3 regions of the Pseudomonas sp. p1(2021b) genome follow, and region 1 is predicted to be linked to each of the others. Evidence: predicted binding sites of a transcription regulator. Region 1 holds the regulator's gene; each other region holds the start of a gene.
What was found. Region 1 encodes FliA, which starts transcription of late flagellar genes. Its sites were predicted from a motif close to CTAAAGTTTNNNNNNNNNNNGCCGNTAA; they were not measured.
Positions count from the first base shown of each region.

Region 2: a site for FliA is predicted at 1,967-1,994, ahead of motA (flagellar motor stator protein MotA). Genes of this name have one in related genera too.
Region 3: a site for FliA is predicted at 1,744-1,771, ahead of K8374_RS05095 (flagellar protein MotY). Genes of this name have one in related genera too.

Region 1 is NZ_CP083746.1:3,480,996-3,488,101, forward strand. It holds gene K8374_RS16135 (flagellar motor protein) at 1-265, opposite strand, end outside; gene K8374_RS16140 (chemotaxis response regulator protein-glutamate methylesterase) at 265-1,395, opposite strand; gene K8374_RS16145 (chemotaxis protein CheA) at 1,441-3,669, opposite strand; gene K8374_RS16150 (protein phosphatase CheZ) at 3,682-4,470, opposite strand; gene K8374_RS16155 (chemotaxis response regulator CheY) at 4,489-4,863, opposite strand; gene fliA (RNA polymerase sigma factor FliA) at 4,969-5,709, opposite strand; gene fleN (flagellar synthesis regulator FleN) at 5,706-6,539, opposite strand; gene flhF (flagellar biosynthesis protein FlhF) at 6,628-7,106, opposite strand, start outside.
Region 2 is NZ_CP083746.1:4,586,268-4,593,373, reverse strand. It holds gene K8374_RS21375 (rhodanese-like domain-containing protein) at 1-346, opposite strand, end outside; gene K8374_RS21370 (HDOD domain-containing protein) at 393-1,928, opposite strand; gene motA (flagellar motor stator protein MotA) at 2,059-2,910, shown strand; gene motB (flagellar motor protein MotB) at 2,914-3,927, shown strand; gene rsgA (small ribosomal subunit biogenesis GTPase RsgA) at 3,999-5,030, opposite strand; gene orn (oligoribonuclease) at 5,167-5,709, shown strand; gene K8374_RS21345 (trimeric intracellular cation channel family protein) at 5,791-6,402, shown strand; gene queG (tRNA epoxyqueuosine(34) reductase QueG) at 6,497-7,106, opposite strand, start outside.
Region 3 is NZ_CP083746.1:1,086,779-1,093,884, forward strand. It holds gene rnt (ribonuclease T) at 1-574, opposite strand, end outside; gene pyrC (dihydroorotase) at 631-1,677, opposite strand; gene K8374_RS05095 (flagellar protein MotY) at 1,808-2,773, shown strand; gene K8374_RS05100 (argininosuccinate synthase) at 2,901-4,118, shown strand; gene K8374_RS05105 (hypothetical protein) at 4,178-4,627, opposite strand; gene K8374_RS05110 (response regulator transcription factor) at 4,989-5,621, shown strand; gene K8374_RS05115 (PA3496 family putative envelope integrity protein) at 5,668-5,844, opposite strand; gene nth (endonuclease III) at 5,949-6,587, opposite strand; gene K8374_RS05125 (NADH:quinone oxidoreductase) at 6,592-7,106, opposite strand, start outside.

The DNA.
Region 1 (7,106 bases):
GTGCGGTCAGGCTCCAGTTGACGACCCGATCGATGCCACCGGGCAGGTCCACCCGGGGCGGGAAGAAAATCCAACGCAGGATCTGCAAGGCCCGCTTGAACGCCGGCAACGGCGACTGCAGCAGTGCCGCCGCCAGGGTACCGCCCAGCACGATCAGGGCCGCCGGGCCGTTGATCAAGGCGCCGACATGACCGCCCTCGAGGAAGTTGCCACCGACGATGGCGACAAAGGCGAGGATCAGGCCGATCAGGCTCAGCACGTCCATCAGATGCATGCCTCGACCAGGTGCTTGCCGATTTCATCCAGGCTGTACACCGCATCGGCCAGGTTGGCCTTGACGATGGCCATGGGCATGCCATAGATCACGCAGCTGGCCTCATCCTGGGCCCATACGGTGCTGCCGCCCTGCTTGAGCAGACGCGCACCTTCACGGCCGTCGGCCCCCATGCCGGTGAGCACCACCGACAGCACCTTGTCGCCATAGGACTTGGCCGCAGAACCGAAGGTGATATCCACGCACGGCTTGTAGTTCAGGCGCTCGTCGCCCGGCAAGATCTTCACCGTGCCACGGCCGTCGACCATCATCTGCTTGCCGCCTGGGGCCAGCAAGGCCAGGCCCGGACGCAACACATCGCCGTCTTCGGCTTCCTTGACGCTGATCTTGCACAGTTTGTCCAGACGCTCGGCGAAGGCCTTGGTGAAGGCTGCCGGCATGTGCTGGATGAGTACGATCGGCGCAGGGAAGCTGGCCGGCAGCTGGGTGAGCACCCGTTGCAGCGCCACCGGGCCGCCGGTGGACGTCCCGATGGCCACCAGTTTGTAGGGCTTGCGCTTGGGCGCGGGCGCGTGGCTGCTGCCCGCTGCGCTGCGCGTCACCGGGGCAGCCGGAGCGGCACTGCGGGCCGGCGCTGCGCTGCCCAGGCTGCTGGCCGGGGCATGGTTGGCGGGTGCAGGCGTTGGCGTCGGGGTGGCCGTGGCATAGCCGCCGAAGCGACGGTTGCTGCGCGACAGGGTGTGGACTTTCTCGCACAGCAACTGCCTGACCTTGTCCGGGTTGCGCGAGATGTCCTCGAAGTTCTTCGGCAGGTAGTCCACCGCGCCGGCATCCAGCGCGTCGAGGGTGACACGGGCGCCTTCATGGGTCAGCGAGGAGAACATCAACACCGGCGTCGGGCAGCGCTGCATGATGTGGCGCACCGCGGTGATGCCATCCATCATGGGCATTTCGTAGTCCATGGTGATGACATCCGGTCGCAGCGCCAGCGCCTGGTCGATCGCTTCCTTGCCGTTGGTCGCAGTACCGACGACCTGGATCGTCGGGTCGGCCGAGAGAATTTCCGAGACGCGGCGGCGGAAGAAACCGGAATCATCCACCACCAGGACCTTGACTGCCATAAACACTCCATTAGGCGGCGCCACCGCCAGGGTGCGCCACCGAAATCAATAACGCCGCGCGGCGTAACGCTTGAGCATGCTCGGTACGTCGAGGATCAACGCAATGCGACCGTCGCCGGTGATGGTCGCACCAGACATGCCCGGGGTGCCCTGAAGCATCTTGCCCAGCGGCTTGATCACCACTTCCTCCTGCCCCACCAGCTGGTCGACGACGAAGCCGATGCGCTGGGTGCCGACCGAGAGGATCACCACATGGCCCTCCCGTTGCTCCTCGTGCACCTGGTCCTGGACCAGCCAGCGCTTGAGGTAGAACAGCGGCAGCGCCTTGTCGCGCACGATCACCACCTCCTGACCGTCGACCACATTGGTGCGCGACAGGTCCAGGTGGAAGATCTCGTTGACGTTGACCAGCGGGAAGGCGAACGCCTGGTTGCCCAGCATCACCATCAGGGTCGGCATGATCGCCAGGGTCAGCGGCACCTTGATGACGATCTTCGAGCCCTGGCCCTTGGCCGAGAAGATATTGATCGAGCCGTTGAGCTGGGCGATCTTGGTCTTGACCACATCCATGCCCACGCCACGGCCGGACACGTCGGAGATCTCGGTCTTGGTGGAGAAGCCGGGGGCGAAGATCAGGTTGTAGCAGTCCGACTCGCTCAGGCGCTCGGCGGCGTCCTTGTCCATCAGGCCCTTTTCCACGGCCTTGGCGCGCAGTACGTTCGGGTCCATGCCCTTGCCGTCATCGGAGATCGACAACAGGATATGGTCGCCCTCCTGCTCGGCGGACAACACCACATGGCCGGTACGCGCCTTGCCGGAGGCTTCGCGCTCGTCGGGCATCTCGATACCATGGTCGACGGCATTGCGCACCAAGTGCACCAGCGGGTCGGCCAAGGCTTCGACGAGGTTCTTGTCCAGGTCGGTCTCTTCACCGACCAGCTCCAGGTTGATTTCCTTCTTGAGCTGGCGGGCCAGGTCGCGGACCAGGCGAGGGAAGCGGCCGAAGACTTTCTTGATCGGCTGCATGCGGGTCTTCATGACCGCGGTCTGCAGGTCGGCGGTGACCACGTCGAGGTTGGAGACGGCCTTGGACATGGCCTCGTCGCCGCTGTTCAGGCCCAGGCGCACCAGGCGGTTACGCACCAGCACCAGTTCGCCGACCATGTTCATGATCTCGTCCAGGCGCGCGGTATCGACCCGCACAGTGGTTTCCGCCTCGCTGGCCACAGGCTTGTCGCCAGCCGGTGCCACAGCGCGTGCCGGGGCCGCGGGCTTGGCAGCGGCTGGCTTGGCGGCTGGGGCAGGCTCGGGTTTGGCGACCGGCTTGCTATCGGCCTTCGGTGCGGCGCTGGCGGCAGCGGGCGCGACAGGCGCCTGGGTGGCCAGCGCATCGCTGGAGAACTTGCCCTTGCCGTGCAACTGGTCCAACAGGGCTTCGAATTCGTTGTCGGTGATGTGCTCGCCGCCCGCCTCGGTTGGTGCTGCCGGGGCGTCAGGTGCGGCCGCACTCGCCAGCGCATCGGCGGCGAAGGTGCCCTTGCCATGCAGTTGATCGAGCAGCGCTTCGAATTCGTCGTCGGTGATTTCGTCGGATGCCGCAGGCGCCGAGGTGCTGGTCGCCGGTGTGGCGGCCACGACTTCAGGAGAGAACTGGCCCTTGCCGTGCAGTTGGTCGAGCAACGATTCGAATTCGGCATCGGTGATCTCGTCACCCTCGCCGCCCACGACCTCGCCTTGCATCTGCTCGGCGGCCTGGGCCTTGACCGCATCGAGGGAGTCGAGCAGCTGCTCGAATTCGCTGTCGGTGATGTCCGGCTCGACCGCCGGCGCTTCGGCCTCGGCCGCCACCGGCGCCTCGACGGCGGGCGCAGCGCTGTCGGCACCGGCAGGCTCGGCCAGGCGCGACAGCGCCGCCAGCAGCTCCGGCGTGGCCGGGGTGATGTCGCTGCGCTCGCGCACCTGGCCGAACATGCTGTTGACGGTATCCAGCGCTTCGAGGACCACGTCCATCAGTTCCGCATCGACCCGGCGCTCACCTTTGCGCAGGATGTCGAACACGTTCTCGGCGATATGGCAGCACTCCACCAGCTCGTTGAGCTGAAGGAAACCGGCGCCCCCTTTTACAGTGTGAAAACCGCGGAAGATCGCGTTGAGCAAGTCGGCATCTTCGGGTCGGCTTTCCAGCTCGACCAGCTGCTCGGACAATTGCTCGAGGATTTCGCCGGCCTCTACCAGGAAATCCTGGAGGATTTCTTCATCGGCGCCGAAGCTCATTGAACGTGCTCCTTAAAAACCCAGGCTGGACAGCAAATCGTCGACGTCGTCCTGACCGGACACGACATCTTCACGCTTATCGGCATGAATCTGCGGACCTTCACCCCGAGTCGGATGTTTTTCTTGATCTTTTTCAGCGCGCAGTTGCTGGTGGTCGTGTTCGATACCGGCAAAACGGTCCACTTGGCTGGCCATCAGCACCAACTTGAGCAGGTTGCTCTCCACCTCGGTGACCAGCGCGGTCACGCGCTTGATCACTTGGCCGGTCAGGTCCTGATAGTCCTGGGCCAGGAGAATGTCGTTGAGGTGACCGGCAACCTTGCGGTTACCCTCGACGCTGTGCGTCAGGAAACTGTCGACGCGCTTGACCAGCTCGCGAAACTCAGGCGCTGCGACTTCCCGGCGCATGAAGCGCTGCCAGTCGGCGCTCAAGCTCTGGGCCTCGGCCGCCAGGTCGTTGAGCACCGGCGTGCCGGCCTCGACCAGGTCCATGGTCCGGTTGGCCGCGCCCTCGGTCAGCTTGACCACGTAGGACAGGCGCTCGGTGGCATCGGTGATCTGCGAGACTTCCTCGGCCTGCGGCATGCGCGGGTCGATCTGGAAGCTGACGATTGCACTGTGCAGCTCGCGGGTGAGCTTGCCGACTTCCTGGTACAGGCCACGGTCACGGGTCTGGTTCAGCTGGTGGATCAGCTGCACCGCCTCGCCGAACCGGCCGCGCTCGAGGCTCTCGACCAGTTCCTGGGCATGTTTCTTCAGGGTCGTCTCGAACTCCCCGAGCGATGTATTCATTTGCTCCATGGCGCCCCCTGACGTGACTCAGCCGTTGACGCGTTCGAAGATCTTTTCGATCTTTTCCTTGAGCACCTGAGCCGTGAAAGGCTTGACCACGTAGCCGTTGACCCCAGCCTGGGCGGCTTCGATGATCTGGTCACGCTTGGCTTCAGCGGTGACCATCAGCACCGGCATGCCCTTGAGACGGTCATGGGCGCGGACCTTGCGCAGCAGGTCGATGCCGGACATGCCAGGCATGTTCCAGTCGGTCACAAGGAAGTCGTAATGGCCGTTTTCCAGCATCGGCAGCGCCGTGGTGCCGTCGTCGGCTTCTTCGGTGTTGGTGAAGCCGAGATCACGCAACAGGTTCTTGATGATCCGCCGCATCGTCGAGAAGTCGTCAACGATGAGGATTTTCATGTCTTTGTTCAATTAGACCTCCAAGCAGTCTTTAACGCGCCCGGCCCCCCGGGCGCGCGTTCAATCAATTCGGTACAACGTGCAACGACTGCAGCGAACCCTGGCTCAACGCGCCCGCCATTCTCCCAGGCGGCTGCGCAGGCGCGCCGCGCACTGGCTATGCAACTGGCTGACGCGCGACTCGCTGACCCCAAGCACCTCACCGATTTCCTTGAGGTTCAGCTCCTCGTCGTAGTACAGCGCCAGGACCAAGCGTTCGCGTTCCGGCAGGTTGGCGATCGCTTCGGCCAGGGCGGCCTGGAAGCGCTCGTCCTCCAGGTCCCGCGCCGGCTCCAGCTGGCCGCTGGCACCATCCTCGTGCAGCCCTTCGTGCTCGCCGTCCTGCAGCAGGTCGTCGAAGCTGAACAGGCGGCTGCCCAGGGTGTCGTTCAAGATCCCGTAATAATCATCGAGACTCAATTGGAGTTCGGCAGCAACTTCATGATCTTTAGCGTCACGACCGGTTCTGGCTTCAACGGCACGGATCGCATCGCTGACCATGCGGGTATTGCGGTGTACCGAACGCGGCGCCCAATCGCCCTTGCGCACTTCGTCGAGCATGGCGCCACGGATGCGGATACCGGCGTAGGTCTCGAAGCTGGCGCCCTTGCTGGCGTCGTACTTGTTGGCCACTTCCAGCAGGCCGATCATGCCCGCCTGGATCAGGTCCTCGACCTGCACATTGGCCGGCAGGCGTGCCAGCAGGTGATAGGCGATGCGCTTGACCAGCGGGGCATAACGCTCGACCAGTTCATACTGGGCATCGCGTGCCGCCCTGCTGTACATCTTGTAACCACTCGCATTCATAGTACCGGCCCTGCGCTGGTAGGTTGCACCAGGCGCTCGACGAAGAACTCAAGGTGCCCGCGCGGATTGGCAGGCAGCGGCCAGCTGTCGACCTTCTGCGCGATGGCCTTGAAGGCCAGCGCACACTTGGACCGAGGGAAGGCCTCGTAGACCGCCCGCTGCTTCTGCACCGCCTTGCGCACGCATTCGTCGTAAGGCACGGCACCGACGTATTGTAGGGCGACGTCCAGGAACCGATCCGTGACCTTGGTCAACTTGGCAAACAGGTTGCGCCCCTCCTGCGGGCTCTGCGCCATGTTGGCCAGGACGCGGAAGCGATTCATGCCGTAGTCGCGGTTGAGCAGTTTGATCAGCGCATAGGCATCGGTGATCGAAGTCGGCTCGTCGCACACCACCAGCAACACTTCCTGGGCGGCACGGACGAAACTGACCACCGAATCGCCGATGCCTGCGGCGGTGTCGATCACCAGCACATCGAGGTTGTCACCGATCTCGCTGAACGCCTGGATCAGGCCGGCATGCTGCGCTGGCGCCAGGTGCACCATGCTCTGGGTACCGGAGGCCGCAGGCACGATCCGGACACCGCCAGGCCCCTGCAGCAACACATCGCGCAGTTCGCAGCGCCCCTCGATGACATCGGCCAGGGTGCGCTTGGGCGATAGGCCCAGCAGGACGTCGACGTTCGCAAGACCGAGGTCGGCGTCCAGCAGCATGACCCGCCGCCCCAGGTCAGCCAGGGCCAGGGACAGGTTCACTGAAACGTTGGTCTTGCCGACGCCGCCTTTACCGCCGGTCACGGCGATCACCTGTACGGGATGCATGCTACCCATGTTTGTTCTTTACCTTGTCTCGGGGCCCAGGCCACACACGGGGTTGGCAAGCGCCCCTTTCGTGTAGGTACTTTGCGATGTCCATTCGTCAACCCACACGCTTGCCGGGGTTGTGGTAGAGATCAGCGAACATGTCGGCCATTGCCTCTTCGCTGGGCTCGTCCTGCAGCTGCACACTGACCGCACGACTGACCAACTGGTGCTTGCGCGGCAAGTGCAGGTCGTCAGGAATGCGCGGCCCATCGGTCAGATAGGCCACCGGCAATTCATGACTGATGGCAAGGCTCAGTACTTCACCGAGGCTGGCCGTTTCATCAAGCTTGGTCAGGATGCACCCGGCCAGGCCACAGCGCTTGTAGCTGTGGTATGCGGCGGTGAGCACCTGCTTCTGGCTGGTGGTCGCCAGCACCAGGTAGTTCTTGGCGGCGATGCCGCGCCCGGCGAGGGTCTCCAGCTGCATGCGCAGGGCCGGGTCGCTGGCCTGCAGGCCGGCGGTGTCGATCAGCACCACGCGCTTGCGCAGCAGTGGCTCCAGGGCCTGGGCCAGGGATTGGCCGGGGTCGACGT
Region 2 (7,106 bases), 1.1 Mb from region 1:
CGCCGTTGAGGTAGTGGTAGCCCTTGTGGCCGATGACGTCGAGCAACCAGATGAAGCGCCCGGCCCAGCCGCCGCCCTCGTCGTCGTACACCACGTAGACCGCGTCGTCGCGGTGGCCGAGCTCGCCGAAGAGCTTTTCCAGGTCGGCGCGCGCCGGCAGCAGGCCTGGCGCCGGTGGCTGGCCCAGCTGGGTGCGCTTGGGGTCGACGAAGCGCGCGCCGGGGACATGACCGCTGCCGTAGCGGTTGGCGCTGGTCAGGTCGACCACGATCAGCTGTGGCGAACCCAGGCGCGGCAGCAGGTCGGCCGGTTCGATCACCAGGGGCAAGCCGGAAAAGTCAGTCATCCACGGTCTCCAGGGTGGAATTGAGGGAGCGATTGTAGCGCAAGGCTCAGGCGTTGCGGTTGGCAAAGGCAGCCAGGGCACGCTCGGTGCATTGCGCGGTCTTGCCAAAGGCTTGCACGCTGACATCGGCCAACGGTTTGCCGCCCTGGTCTGCGATCACCAGCATCACCGTTTGGCCATTGACCGCCAGCGAACGCAGCAGCACATGTTCACTGCCGATGGCGGCCCACAGCGGGGCTGGCAGCAAGGCCGAGAACTGGGCGTGGTTGTCTGGTGTCAGGCGCAGCTGCGCCGCCTGGGTCATCAGGCGTTGCAGCAATTTGCTGCCGGCCAGGGGCAGCACCAGGGCCGCGACCTCCGTTGGCAGGCCGGCGGTCTGTTGCACGCGCAGGGATTCGGTGGCCTTGTCCAGGGTCAGCAGAATCACCCGTTGCATACCGCAGGCCAGCAGAGCGTCGCGGGCCTGGGTGCACAGGTGCAGGCTCGTGCCGAACGGGCTGGGTTGGGCCAGCAGCTCGCCACACAGCGTGCGCCAGCGCGCCAGGTCCTGGGTGGTGGGCGGTGGCGGTTCGAGCATGTCCGGATGCGGTCGGCGTTGCTGCCAGGGCCAGATCAGCGCCTCGGCGGGGTGGAACAGGGCATGACGGGCATGATGGCGGGCGCTGGCGGCGGCCTGCTGGTGGACCTGCTGTTGCACATCGTCGAGCGATGTCTGCAGGTACAGGGCGGTCAGCAGTTGCCAGCGCAGCAGGTGCGGGTTGTCCCAGCCCACCTGGGCGGCCAGCGCCAGGCCGTTGGCCAGCAGCACGGTATTGGCCGGCTGGTTGAACCAGCGGCGCAGCCCGGGCTCGTTGTCCAGGCGCTGCTGTTGGGTGAAGCTGTCCTGCTCGCGGGCGATGGCCAGCACCTGGGCCAGTTGTGCGCGCTCATCGAGCAGCAGGCGATAGCCCTGGGTCACCCATTCCGGCAGCCGCCAGTGTTCGGCCACGGCCTGGCACAGTTGCATGATGCGTACGCCGAACAGCGCGAGCTCGACTTCGGCGGCGTCCTCGCCCTTGTGGATAACCCGCAGCTCCCAGGTATCGAGCAGCTTGGGAAAGGCTTGTGCCATAGGCCATAGCGGTGACAGGAACAGCAGGCTACCCCAATGGATCTCCTGCCACAGCCGTGCCAGGCGGCTGGCGAACAGGCCGCTGGCCTGTTGCGCGGCATGCTGGCTGATCAGCAGGAACTGGCGCAGCACCGGCGGGATGTCCTGGCCTGGCACCGCGGGCAGGCGTGCCAGCAGGCTGGCGCTGCGCGCCAGGCCCAGGCGGTTGAGGGCGATCTCGAGGCTTTCGGCAGGCTCGGCCTGGCTGGCATTGGCCGGGTGGTTGGCCTCGCGCATCACCGACAGCACCAGGGCGGGGCTGTCTTGCATCAGTTCGGCAATGTCCCGCAGGGAGCGGCGGCTGTCGTTGATGGCCGACAACACCCGGTCGTGGCTCTCCTTGGGCACCGGCAGGCGGATGCCATCGAGCAGCTTTACCCAGGCATCGAGCGTACGCGGAATCTGGCTTGGCACCTTAGCGTCCATTGGCATTTTGACATCAGTCCAAACTGGCTTTTCGTTATTTGTGGCTATAGTCTGGCGCAGTTCTGCCGATAAGTAGAAGAAGAGTTTCAAAGCTCCCGTCCCTCATCCCGACCACGACAGCAAGTGCCCTGAACCTATGGCTAAAATTATCGGCATCATCGTCGTATTCGCGAGCGTGCTCGGCGGATACGTACTTTCCCACGGCAAGATCGCGGCATTGATCCAGCCGTTCGAAGTGCTGATCATCGGCGGTGCGGCCTTCGGTGCGTTCCTTCAGGCCAACCCCGGTCACATGACCCTGCATGTGATCAAGAAGTCGCTGAAGATGTTCGGCACCCGTTTCACCCATACCTTCTACCTGGAGGTGCTGGGCCTGGTCTACGAGATCCTCAACAAGAGCCGCCGCGAAGGCATGATGGCCATCGAAGGCGACATCGAAGAACCGCAAGAGAGTCCGATCTTCGCCAAGTACCCGGCGGTATTAGGCGATGAGCGCATGACCGCGTTCATCTGCGACTACTTGCGCATCATGTCCACCGGCAACATGGCGCCCCATGAGCTCGAGGGGCTGTTCGACATGGAGCTGCTGAGCATGAAGGAAGAGCTGGAGCATCCTTCCCATGCCGTCACCAGCGTGGCCGACGCCATGCCGGGTTTTGGTATCGTCGCGGCGGTGCTGGGTATCGTGGTGACCATGGCGTCCCTGGGCGATGGCGACCAGAAGTCCATCGGCCTGCATGTGGGGGCGGCGCTGGTCGGTACCTTCTTCGGTATCCTCGCCGCCTACGGTTTCTTCGGCCCGCTGTCCAATGCCCTGCGCCACGACGCCAAGGAAGAACTGAACGTGTACGAGGCGATCAAGGCCTCGCTGGTGGCCTCGGCATCGGGCATGCCGCCGTCGTTGGCCGTAGAGTTCGGTCGCAAGGTGCTGTACCCGTTGCACCGCCCAAGCTTTGCCGAGCTGGAACAAGTGGTCCGCGGTCGCTAAGCCATGGAGAACAACCAACCCATCATCGTCAAACGCGTCAAGCGCTATGGCGACGGCCACCACGGCGGCTCCTGGAAGATCGCCTTCGCCGACTTCGCCACGGCGATGATGGCGTTCTTCCTGGTGCTCTGGCTGCTGTCCACGGCTACGCCCGAGCAGAAGATCGCCATCGCCGGTTACTTCAAGGACCCGATCGGCTTCTCCGAGAGCGGCACGCCCTACGTGATCGACCTCGGCGGCTCGCCGCAGCTGGCGCCGGAGAAGACCATCAACCCCGAGGAGAAGTCCGAGCCGACGCCGAACACCAGCATCCAGCTGGACAAGGACCAGGTCGAGACCTTGGCCGACCAGGTCGAACAGGAGCGCTTGCAGCTGCTGTTGCAGGAGCTGCAGAACAAGGTCGAGGAAAACCCGCAGCTACAGAAGTTCAAGGACCAGATCCTGTTCGAGATCACCCAGGATGGCCTGCGGATCCAGATCATGGATGCCGAGAACCGGCCGATGTTCGACCTGGGCAGCGCGCGTCTGCAGCCTTACTTCGAGGACATCCTGCTGGCCATGGCCGACACCATCAAGGCGGTGCCGAACAAGATCAGCATCAGTGGCCATACCGATGCCAAGCCTTATGCCGGCACCGGGGAGTTCGGCAACTGGGAGCTGTCGGCCAACCGCGCCAACGCGGCGCGCCGGGCGTTGGTGGCCGGTGGCTACCCTGATGCACAGGTGGCGCGCGTGGTCGGCTATGCCTCGTCGTCGCTGTTCGACCGCAAGGACCCGTTCAACCCGGTCAACCGCCGCATCGACATCATCGTCCTGACCAAGAAGGCCCAACGCGACATCGAGGGGGAACAGAGCGCGCCCCAGACGCCGGCCGAACCGGCTCCGCCGGGCGCCCAGGCGCCGGCAGCACCTGCCCAGGGCGACAGCGCCCAGGCACCGATGCAGCCGCGGGAGCTGCGCCAGAAGCTGAACATCTTCGAGGATGGTGTATTGAAGATGGACGACGCCCAGGAATGATGGCCGCGTAACACCTGTAGGAGCGGCCTTGCGCCGCGATGGGCCGCAAAGCGGCCCCAAGATCACCCGCGTCAGTAGCTATCCTGCGGCAAGCTGGCGATGATCGAGCGGTAGCTGTTCATGCGCTGCGGCGTGACGCGCCCATCCTCCAGGGCCTGGAGCAAGGCGCACCCAGGCTCCCGGGCATGCTTGCAATCGCGGAAGCGGCAATGGCCGATCAGGTCGCGAAACTCGATGAACCCGGCTTCGACGTCATCACGGCTGACATGGCCCAGGCCAAATTCGCGGATGCCCGGCGAGTCGATCAGGTCGCCGCCGTTGGGGAAGTGGTACAGGCGCGCGGTGGTGGTGGTGTGCGTGCCCTGGCCAGACCACTCGGAGAGGTCGCCCACACGGGTCTGTACCTCGGGCAGCAGGCTGTTGACCAGCGAAGACTTGCCCACGCCCGACTGGCCGACGAACACGCTGGTGTGCGTATCGAGCATCTGCTGAAGGCGCTGCATGCCATCGCCCTGATGAGCCGAAACCTCCAGCAGCGGGTAGCCCAGGTCGCGGTAGACCGCCAGCAGGGCCTCGATGGTCGGGCCGTTGCGCTCATCGATCAGGTCGGCCTTGTTCAGCAGCAGCAATGGCCGGATGCCTGCATGCTCGGCGGCCACCAGATAGCGGTCGATCAGGTTGGCCTGGGGCTCGGGCGCCGGGGCGAAGACGATCACGATCAGATCGACATTGGCCGCCACCGGCTTGAGCTGGCCATGGTTGTTCGGCCGACACAGTTCGGCAGTGCGTGGCATCTGTGCGACGATCACGCCATTGCCTTGGTTGCCGGCACGCCACACCACGCGGTCACCGGTGACCAGTGCCGGCAGGTTGGCCCGCAGATGGCACCGAAACACCTGGCCCGCCGCTTCGCCATCCTGGGCTTCGACTTCCACTTGCACACCGAAATGGGCGATCACCAACCCCAGCTGTTCAGGGCCGAGGTCGCCGCCCTCCAGCTCCTGCAGGGCATGTTGTTCGCGTTTGGCGGCGCGAGCGGCGCGCTCGCCCTGGATTTTTTCGATGCGCCAGTTCTGGCGGCGGTTGAGCTGGCGTTTGGCCATGAATGTTCCGTATTGGCGGGGCAGGAAGAAAACGGCTGGCAGTTTAGCACGGCCCGGCGCGGACACTTCGGCTGGTGTTTGCGGCACGAAAGGCCGCGCCTAGGCTAATATGACGGCCTATTCGAGGAGCCCCTTCATGCAGAACCCACAGAACCTGATCTGGATCGATCTGGAAATGACCGGCCTGGATCCGGACAACGACGTCATCATCGAGATGGCCACCATCGTTACCGACAGCGAGCTCAACACCCTGGCCGAAGGCCCGGTGATCGCCATCCACCACAGCGACGAGGTGCTGGCGCGGATGGACGATTGGAACACCCGCACCCATGGCGCTTCGGGCCTGACCCAGCGCGTGCGCGAGAGCCGTATCGACATGGCCGAGGCTGAGGCGCAGACGTTGGCCTTCCTCGAGCAGTGGGTACCCAAGGGCAAGTCGCCGATCTGCGGCAACAGCATCTGCCAGGACCGGCGTTTCCTCTATCGCCACATGCCGAAGCTGGAAGGCTTCTTCCACTACCGCAACCTGGACGTCTCCACCCTCAAGGAGCTGGCCGCGCGCTGGGCACCGCAGGTGCGTGACAGCTTCAAGAAGGGCGGGACCCACCTGGCCCTGGACGACATTCGCGAGTCGATCGCCGAGCTGCGCCACTACCGCGAGCACTTCATCAAGCTGTAACCCTCGGCGGGTGCGCATGGCACATGGCTAGACGCACCGGGAGTGGGTAGACTGCGCGCCTTTTTCCCACGGACACGCACCATGTTGTTGATGCTCTATCTCGTCGCCATCACCGCCGAAGCCATGACCGGCGCGCTTTCGGCAGGCCGTCGCGGCATGGATTGGTTCGGCGTGGTGCTGATCGCCTGCGTCACCGCCCTGGGCGGCGGGTCGGTGCGCGACGTGTTGCTGGGGCATTACCCATTGACCTGGGTGAAGCACCCTGAGTACTTGGTGCTGACCAGCTTCGCGGCGCTGCTGACCATCTTCATCGCGCCGCTGATGCGCCACCTGCGCTCGCTATTCCTGGTGCTCGACGCCCTGGGGCTGGTGGCCTTCACCCTGATCGGCTGCATGACGGCCCTGGAGATGGGCCAGGGCATGCTGGTGGCGTCGATCAGCGGGGTGATCACCGGGGTGTTCGGCGGCATCCTGCGGGATATCTTCTGCAACGACATTCCCCTGGTGTTCCGCCGCGAGCTGTATGCCAGCGTGTCGTTCGCCGCGGCCTGGTTCTACCTGGGGTGCGTGTATTTCAAGGTGCCGGCCGAGCAGGCCATGCTGCTGACCTTGTTCGGCGGGTTCCTGGTGCGCCTGCTGGCGATCCGGTTCCATTGGGAGATGCCCAAGTTCCACTACAACGACCAGCAGTGAGCACGGCCTTCGGGCCCAATCGCGGGACAAGCCCGCTCCTACTCGGCCTATGTGGGAGCGGGCTTGTCCCGCGATGGCGTCGCTTCAGCCACGCTTATTTCTCATGCTGCGCCAATGCCCACTCCACATGCTCGCGCACCAGCTCCGACGGGTGCTCACGCCGCGCGCGCAAGGCTTCCACCACGGGGATGCTGGTCGGCGCATTCCCAAGCCCCACCGCCAGGTTGCGCAGCCAGCGTTCATAGCCGGCACGGCGTAGCGGCGAGCCCTCCGTCCGGGCCAGGAACGTGGCCTCGTCCCACAGGAACAGCTCGGCCAACTCAGCGTTGTCCAGGCCATGGCGGGGTTTGAAGTCGTTTTCCTGGGTCGGCCGGGCAAAGCGGTTCCAGGGGCAGACGATCTGGCAATCGTCGCAGCCGAACACCCGGTTGCCGATCATTGGGCGCAACTCGATCGGAATCGCCTGCTTGAGTTCGATGGTCAGGTAGGAAATGCAGCGCCGGGCGTCGAGTACATACGGCCCGACGAAGGCCTTGGTCGGGCAGATGTCCAGGCACGCCTGGCAGCGGCCGCAATGCTCGGTCACCTGGGCCTCGTCGACCGGCAGTGGCAGGTCGACGAACAGCTCGGCGAGGAAGAAGTAGCTGCCCGCCTTGCGGTTGAGCAACAGGGTGTTCTTGCCGATCCAGCCGAGGCCGGCCTGC
Region 3 (7,106 bases), 2.4 Mb from region 1:
AGCGGTTGACGATGCCGCAGAACAGCTCGGCGGTCTTCTCGGTGTCGTAGCGTGCCGAGTGGGCTTCACGCCCATCGAAATCGATGTCGGCGCTTTGGCAGGCGCGGGCCAGTACGGTCTGGCCATAGGCCAGGCCAGCCAGGGTGGCCGTGTCGAAGCTGGAGAAAGGATGGAACGGGTTGCGCTTGAGGTCGTTGCGCGCCACGGCGGCATTGAGGAAGCCCAGGTCGAAACTGCTGTTGTGGCCGACCAGGATGGCCCGCTTGCAACCATTGGCCTTCAATGCCTTGCGCACCCCACGGAAGATGTCGGTGAGCGCCGTTTCCTCGCTCACCGCCATGCGCAGCGGGTGGTCCAGCTTGATACCGGTGAACTCCAGGGCCGCCGGCTCGATGTTGGCCCCCTCGAAAGGCTCGACCCGGTAGAAGTAGGTGTGCTCCGGGAACAGGAAACCTTTCTCATCCATGCCGATGGTGACGGCAGCGATTTCGAGTAGCGCGTCAGTGGCGCTGTTGAAACCGCCGGTTTCCACATCCACCACCACGGGCAGGTAACCGCGGAAGCGCTCGGCCATCGGGTGGCGAACGCTGCTGCCTTGACCTTCCTGGTCGTCTTCGTAGAACGCTTCGCTCACGCCTTCTCCTCCAGCAGACGCCAGCGCAGTTTTTCACCGGCGCGCAGCGGAACCACGGTGTTGTCACCGAATGGCAGGCTGTCGGGAGCGGTCCACTCGTCGCGAACCAGGGTAATGGTGTCGGTGTTCGCCGGCAGGCCATAGAACGCCGGGCCGTGCAGGCTGGCGAAACCTTCGAGCTTGTCCAGCGCATTGCGCTGTTCGAAGGCCTCGGCATACAGCTCGATGGCAGCGTAGGCCGTATAGCAGCCGGCGCAGCCGCAGGCGGCTTCCTTGGCATGACGGGCATGGGGTGCCGAATCGGTGCCGAGGAAGAACTTGCTGTTGCCGCTGGTGGCCGCGTCCAGCAGCGCCACCTGGTGGGTGTTGCGCTTGAGGATCGGCAGGCAATAGAAGTGCGGGCGGATACCGCCGACCAGCATGTGGTTGCGGTTGTACAAGAGGTGCTGTGCGGTGATGGTCGCGCCGACGTTGGCCGGGGCCTGCAGGACGAACTGCGCGGCATCGGCGGTGGTGATGTGCTCGAACACCACTTTCAGCGTGGGGAAGCGCTCGACCACGCGGGCCAGGTGCTCGTCGATGAAGCGCTTCTCGCGGTCGAACACATCGACCTCGGCACGGGTCACTTCGCCGTGCACCAGCAGCGGCATGCCGGTTTCGGCCAAGGCCTCGAGCGCCGGCGTGATGTTGTCGATGCTGGTCACGCCCGAGTCGGAGTTGGTGGTGGCGCCGGCCGGATACATCTTGGCGGCGTACACGAAACCGCTGGCCTTGGCCGCGCGGATGTCCTCGGCGCTGGTACGGTCGGTGAGGTACAGCACCATCAGCGGCTCGAAGCGGCTGCCTGCCGGGCGTGCGGCCAGGATGCGGTCGCGATAGGCGCCGGCCTCGACGGCGTTGCGTACCGGCGGGACCAGGTTGGGCATGATGATGGCGCGGGCGAAGGTACGCGCCACGTCGCCAACGGTATGGGGCAGGACGGCACCATCGCGCAGATGGATGTGCCAGTCGTCGGGACGCAGGAGGGTCAGGCGATCGGACATTGGAGATTCCAGGCGGGTCGAACTCAAGGGCCAATGCTACCGGAAAACCCCGGTAGGAGCACGGCTATCAAGTTTTCCCGGTGGCGTCCGATAGCCTGCAGGTAAGCCGTCAGAATCTGTGGAGCCACCTGTGCGCCAGCGTTACCTAGCCCTTCTTACCCTGTTTGCCAGCCTGCCGGCCGGGGCATTGACCTTCCAGACGCGCGTGGAGAACGTCGCCTGGAACGTCGAGGGTGACCAGTTCGAATGCCGGCTGTCCCAGCCGATCGACGGTTTCGGCAGCGGTGAGTTCGTGCGCCGTGCCGGCGAGCAGGCGGTCTTCCAGTTGCGATCGGACAGCAATGCGCTGGGGGTGGGCAGTGCGACCTTGCTGGCCGCGGCAGCACCTTGGCAACCTGGCCGGGGCGACATCAATCTCGGGGGCGTGCGCATGGGGCGCAGCGGGGTGTTGTTCACCTCGTCCCAGGGGCAGGCCAGCCGGCTGATCAACGGCCTGCTCGACGGGCGCAGCACGGTGGTGCGCAACCATGCCGGCGAGGGCGGCAGGCCCATGGAGGTGCATGTACTGCCGGTCAGCTTCGCCAAGGCCTATGGTGACTACCAGGCATGTGCCGCCAAGCTGCTGCCGATGAATTTCGACCAGATCCGCCAGACCCAGGTCGGATTCCCACGCGGTATCGAGCTGGACAGCGCGGCGCGGGCACGCCTGGACGTGATCCTCGATTACCTCAAGGCCGACCCGTCGGTGAACCACATCGAGCTCGATGGCCATGCCGACAACAGCGGCAGCCGCCTGACCAACCGCGACACCTCACGCCGTCGGGCCCTGGCGGTCGCCGACTACCTCAAGGCCCATGGTGTGCCGCAGGAGCAGATCACCGTGCGCTTCCATGGCGAACGTTACCCCTTGGCCCGGAACAACAGTGCCGCCAACCGGGCGCGCAACCGCCGGGTGAACATCCAGTTGGAGCGTGTCGCCCCGGTCGAGAAGCCGGTGGAAAAACCCTCGGTAGAGGCCACCCCGGCTCCCGCTGCCGCAGCTCCAGCGACGCCTGGCCCCGCGCCGGCGCCGGCACCGGCAGAAAAAAAATCCTGACCGCGACAAGGGTCGCGCTCTTGACTGTTCCTGTCGCTTTGTCATCACAAGCTGTCGCCCCATTGTAAATATTTCAATGGGGCCGGTAGAATCAACCGCTTTCCGTACAACCCCGTGGAGTGATGGCATGGCGGACGTAAAAAAGGTCGTACTGGCGTATTCCGGCGGCCTTGATACTTCGGTGATTCTCAAGTGGCTGCAGGATACCTACAACTGCGAAGTGGTGACCTTCACCGCTGACCTGGGTCAGGGCGAGGAGGTCGAGCCGGCCCGCGCCAAAGCACAGGCAATGGGCGTCAAAGAGATCTACATCGATGACCTGCGCGAAGAGTTCGTGCGTGACTTCGTGTTCCCGATGTTCCGCGCCAACACCGTCTATGAAGGCGAGTACCTGCTGGGTACTTCCATTGCCCGTCCGCTGATCGCCAAGCGCCTGATCGAGATCGCCAACGAAACCGGGGCCGACGCCATTTCCCATGGCGCTACCGGCAAGGGCAACGACCAGGTGCGTTTCGAGCTGGGCGCCTATGCACTCAAGCCGGGCGTCAAGGTCATCGCACCATGGCGCGAGTGGGACCTGCTGTCCCGCGAGAAGCTGATGGACTACGCCGAGAAGCACGGCATCCCGATCGAGCGCCACGGCAAGAAGAAGTCGCCGTACTCGATGGACGCCAACCTGCTGCACATTTCCTATGAAGGCGGTGTCCTGGAAGATACCTGGACCGAGCACGAAGAAGACATGTGGCGCTGGAGCGTCTCTCCGGAGAACGCCCCGGACCAGGCTACCTACATCGAGCTCACCTACCGCAACGGTGACATCGTCGCCATCGACGGCGTCGAGAAGACCCCGGCCACTGTGCTCGCCGATCTGAACCGCATCGGCGGCGCCAACGGTATCGGTCGTCTGGACATCGTCGAGAACCGCTATGTCGGCATGAAGTCCCGTGGCTGCTACGAAACCCCTGGTGGCACCATCATGCTCAAGGCCCACCGCGCCATCGAGTCGATCACCCTGGACCGCGAAGTCGCTCACCTGAAGGATGAGCTGATGCCCAAGTACGCCAGCCTGATCTACACCGGCTACTGGTGGAGCCCGGAGCGTCTGATGCTGCAGCAGATGATCGACGCCTCGCAGGTCAACGTGAACGGTGTGGTCCGCCTGAAGCTGTACAAGGGCAACGTCACCGTGGTCGGGCGCAAGTCGGATGATTCGCTGTTCGATGCCAACATCGCGACCTTCGAGGAAGACGGCGGCGCCTACAACCAGGCCGATGCCGCGGGCTTCATCAAGCTCAATGCCCTGCGCATGCGCATTGCCGCCAACAAGGGCCGTTCGCTGCTCTGATCTAGGCCTGCGCTACCCTGAGAACCCGGCCTTGTGCCGGGTTTTTTCTTTTCCATGCCCTATTTTTTCTCGGTTTCCGACAGCGCCCCGATCGACAGGTGGATACGGGTACGGGTATCGAGGTTCTCGAGTACCCAGCGGCGCGTGCGGGGCTGTGGGCGTGTGAGGGTACGTAGGATATGGTGTTCGATTATCTTGCGAGTCTCCGGCCCTGAGAGCGTGATGATCATCGTCGAGGCGTTCGGGCTTTCCATTGGCGGGGCGCTGGGGGCGGCATCGATCTTGTTCCGGCCCGCAGATTTGTTGGGTTGGTACAGAGAGTGATAATTGAAGTTCAAGGTCAGGAAGAACAGCATGGTCAGGAAGAACGGAAAACCCACCAGGAACCAGGTGTAGGTCTTCTGGCTGTTCTCGCTGAGGAAGGGCAATGAAGCCAAGGCGGAGGCTTCGATGATGCCTGCGAATATAGCGATGATCGCCAAGGGACTGATGGAATCGGTCTGCTGCATGATGCTTCTTGCCTGCAAGTGTTTGCCTATCTCTCGCCTGTTTTCGGTATAGGCTGCAGAGAGAGCTATTTCCCTGTAAACCAAAGCATCAAGGCTTACAGCCAGCACTTCATTTAATTACCCCCAGACTCGGACTGTTCGTATAGGTCAAAAGTGCATACGAGCTGGGAATAATCTCGTCAATTTTTGTAGCGTGTTTACATAACTGGAAACTTTATAAAGTGTACGCCTGTAGGAAAATTCCTTTAGTAATGTAGGTTTCTTCTCTGTTTGATCATATGCCGCAATCCGCTGCGCCATGGAGGGGGCTGCTCGGTTATGGTGTGCCTCGGAGCAATAATAATGAATCAATGGATATCGCATGAATAAAGTGCTTATCGTGGATGATCATCCGGTTATTCGCCTGGCTGTACGCATGTTGATGGAGCGACATGGGTATGACGTCGTGGCGGAAACCGATAACGGCGTGGATGCTTTGCAATTGATCCGGGACTACCAACCCGACATCGTGGTATTGGATATTGGCATTCCAAAACTGGATGGGCTCGAGGTAATTGGTCGGTTATCCTCCATCAGCCCGGAGAGCAAGGTGCTGGTCCTGACATCACAGGCAGCGGGGCATTTCTCCATGCGCTGCATGCAGGCTGGCGCTGCAGGTTATGTCTGCAAGCAACAGGACCTGACCGAGCTGCTCAGCGCGATCAAGGCGGTTCTGTCCGGGTACAGCTATTTCCCTAACCAGGCCCTGCACAAGACGCGTGGTTGTGCCAAAGGTGGCACCGAGGAGGAGATGGTCCAGCGTCTTTCCGGCAGGGAGGTCATGGTGTTGAAGGAGCTGGCCAGCGGCAAGAGCAACAAGGAAATCGCCAACAGCATGTTCCTTAGCAACAAGACGGTCAGTACCTACAAGACGCGTCTGCTGCTCAAGCTCAATGCCCGATCGCTGGTCGACCTCATCGAGCTCGCCCAGCGCCATGGCTTGTCGCGCCCCTGAAAACAGGAAAGCCTCCGCAAGGGAGGCTTTCAAGGTGATCGGCGGGCTACAGGTCGTAGTCGAAGTCGGCGAGTTGTTTCTGTAGACGCCGCTCCTCGAGGAGGTTATCGATGGTGCGGCGTTTGCTCAGGTTGGTCTTTGCCGTTTCCACCTGGGGCTCTATATCGTCTTCCGAGGTGGGAAATTCATCGTCGATCGACAGCTCGTCTTTATCGGTGCTCATGAGTTACTCCAAGCCAAGGGGCCATTGGCCGTCCTTATAGCGAGAAACCCGATTCCGGTAAAAAAGATTTTTTCAATCGTATACAACCATTTCCTTCTATTGTCTCAATCGTCAGAGGTCTTCTGTTTGTACTCGCACAGGTCCTCGATACGGCAGGCCCCACAACGTGGCTTGCGCGCCTGGCATACATAGCGCCCATGCAGGATCAGCCAATGGTGGGCATCGAGCAGGTAATCCTTGGGTACGAACTTGAGCAGCTTCTTTTCCACTTCCAGTACCGTCTTGCCGGGCGCGATACCGGTCCGGTTGCTGACCCGGAAGATGTGCGTGTCGACGGCCATGGTAGGCTGACGAAATGCTGTATTGAGCACGACGTTCGCGGTCTTGCGGCCAACGCCTGGCAGCGCTTCGAGGGCCTCGCGGGTCTGAGGCACTTCGCCGCCATGGCGTTCGATCAGCAGGCGGCAGGTCTCGATGACATTCTTGGCCTTGCTGTTGTAGAGGCCGATGGTCCTGATGTATTCGCTCAGCCCTTCGACGCCCAGGGCATGGATGGCCTGCGGCGTGTTGGCGACCGGGAACAACCGCGCGGTGGCCTTGTTGACACCCACATCCGTCGCCTGGGCGGATAGGATGACGGCAATGAGCAACTCGAAAGGGGTGGTGTAGGCCAGTTCGGTCTTTGGGTCGGGGTTGTCTTCGTGCAGCCTGCGAAAGATCTCCAGGCGTTTGGCGGCATTCATGGGCTCAAAGGCTTCCTTGACGACGTGAGGGGGCTGGCCCCGGACGCAGGCGATTGTACAGGGCCAGCAAGCCGCCGAGCAGCATCAACCCGCCCGGTGCCAGGCTTGCCAAATGCATGCCGACCCCGGTCGCCAACCATTGACGGCAGGCACCGAGCAGTATGCACAGCATCAGCAGGCTGCCCAGCAAAAGGCCTAGGCGTCGCCAGCCAAGCCCGTCCGGCCATAACTGGTCCGCCATCAGGCATTGTATGCAGAGCAGGGCTGGATAGTGGCCAAGTGAATGGGCCAGCGGCAGGGCCCAGGTCTGCAGGCCCAGTTGCAGGCTGCTGGCAAGCGCTGCGAGCAGCAACAGGCTGGCCAGCAAACGCCAGGGCCCAGCGAGCCAGCGGCGCAGTGGTATCAGCAACGCCTGGTGCAGGCTCAGGAGCAGCACGCTACACAACCCGATGGCAGTGGCCTGTGCCAAGGTCGACGTCGCACCAGCCAAGGCAAGTACGCTGATGCCGGGCAGCCAGA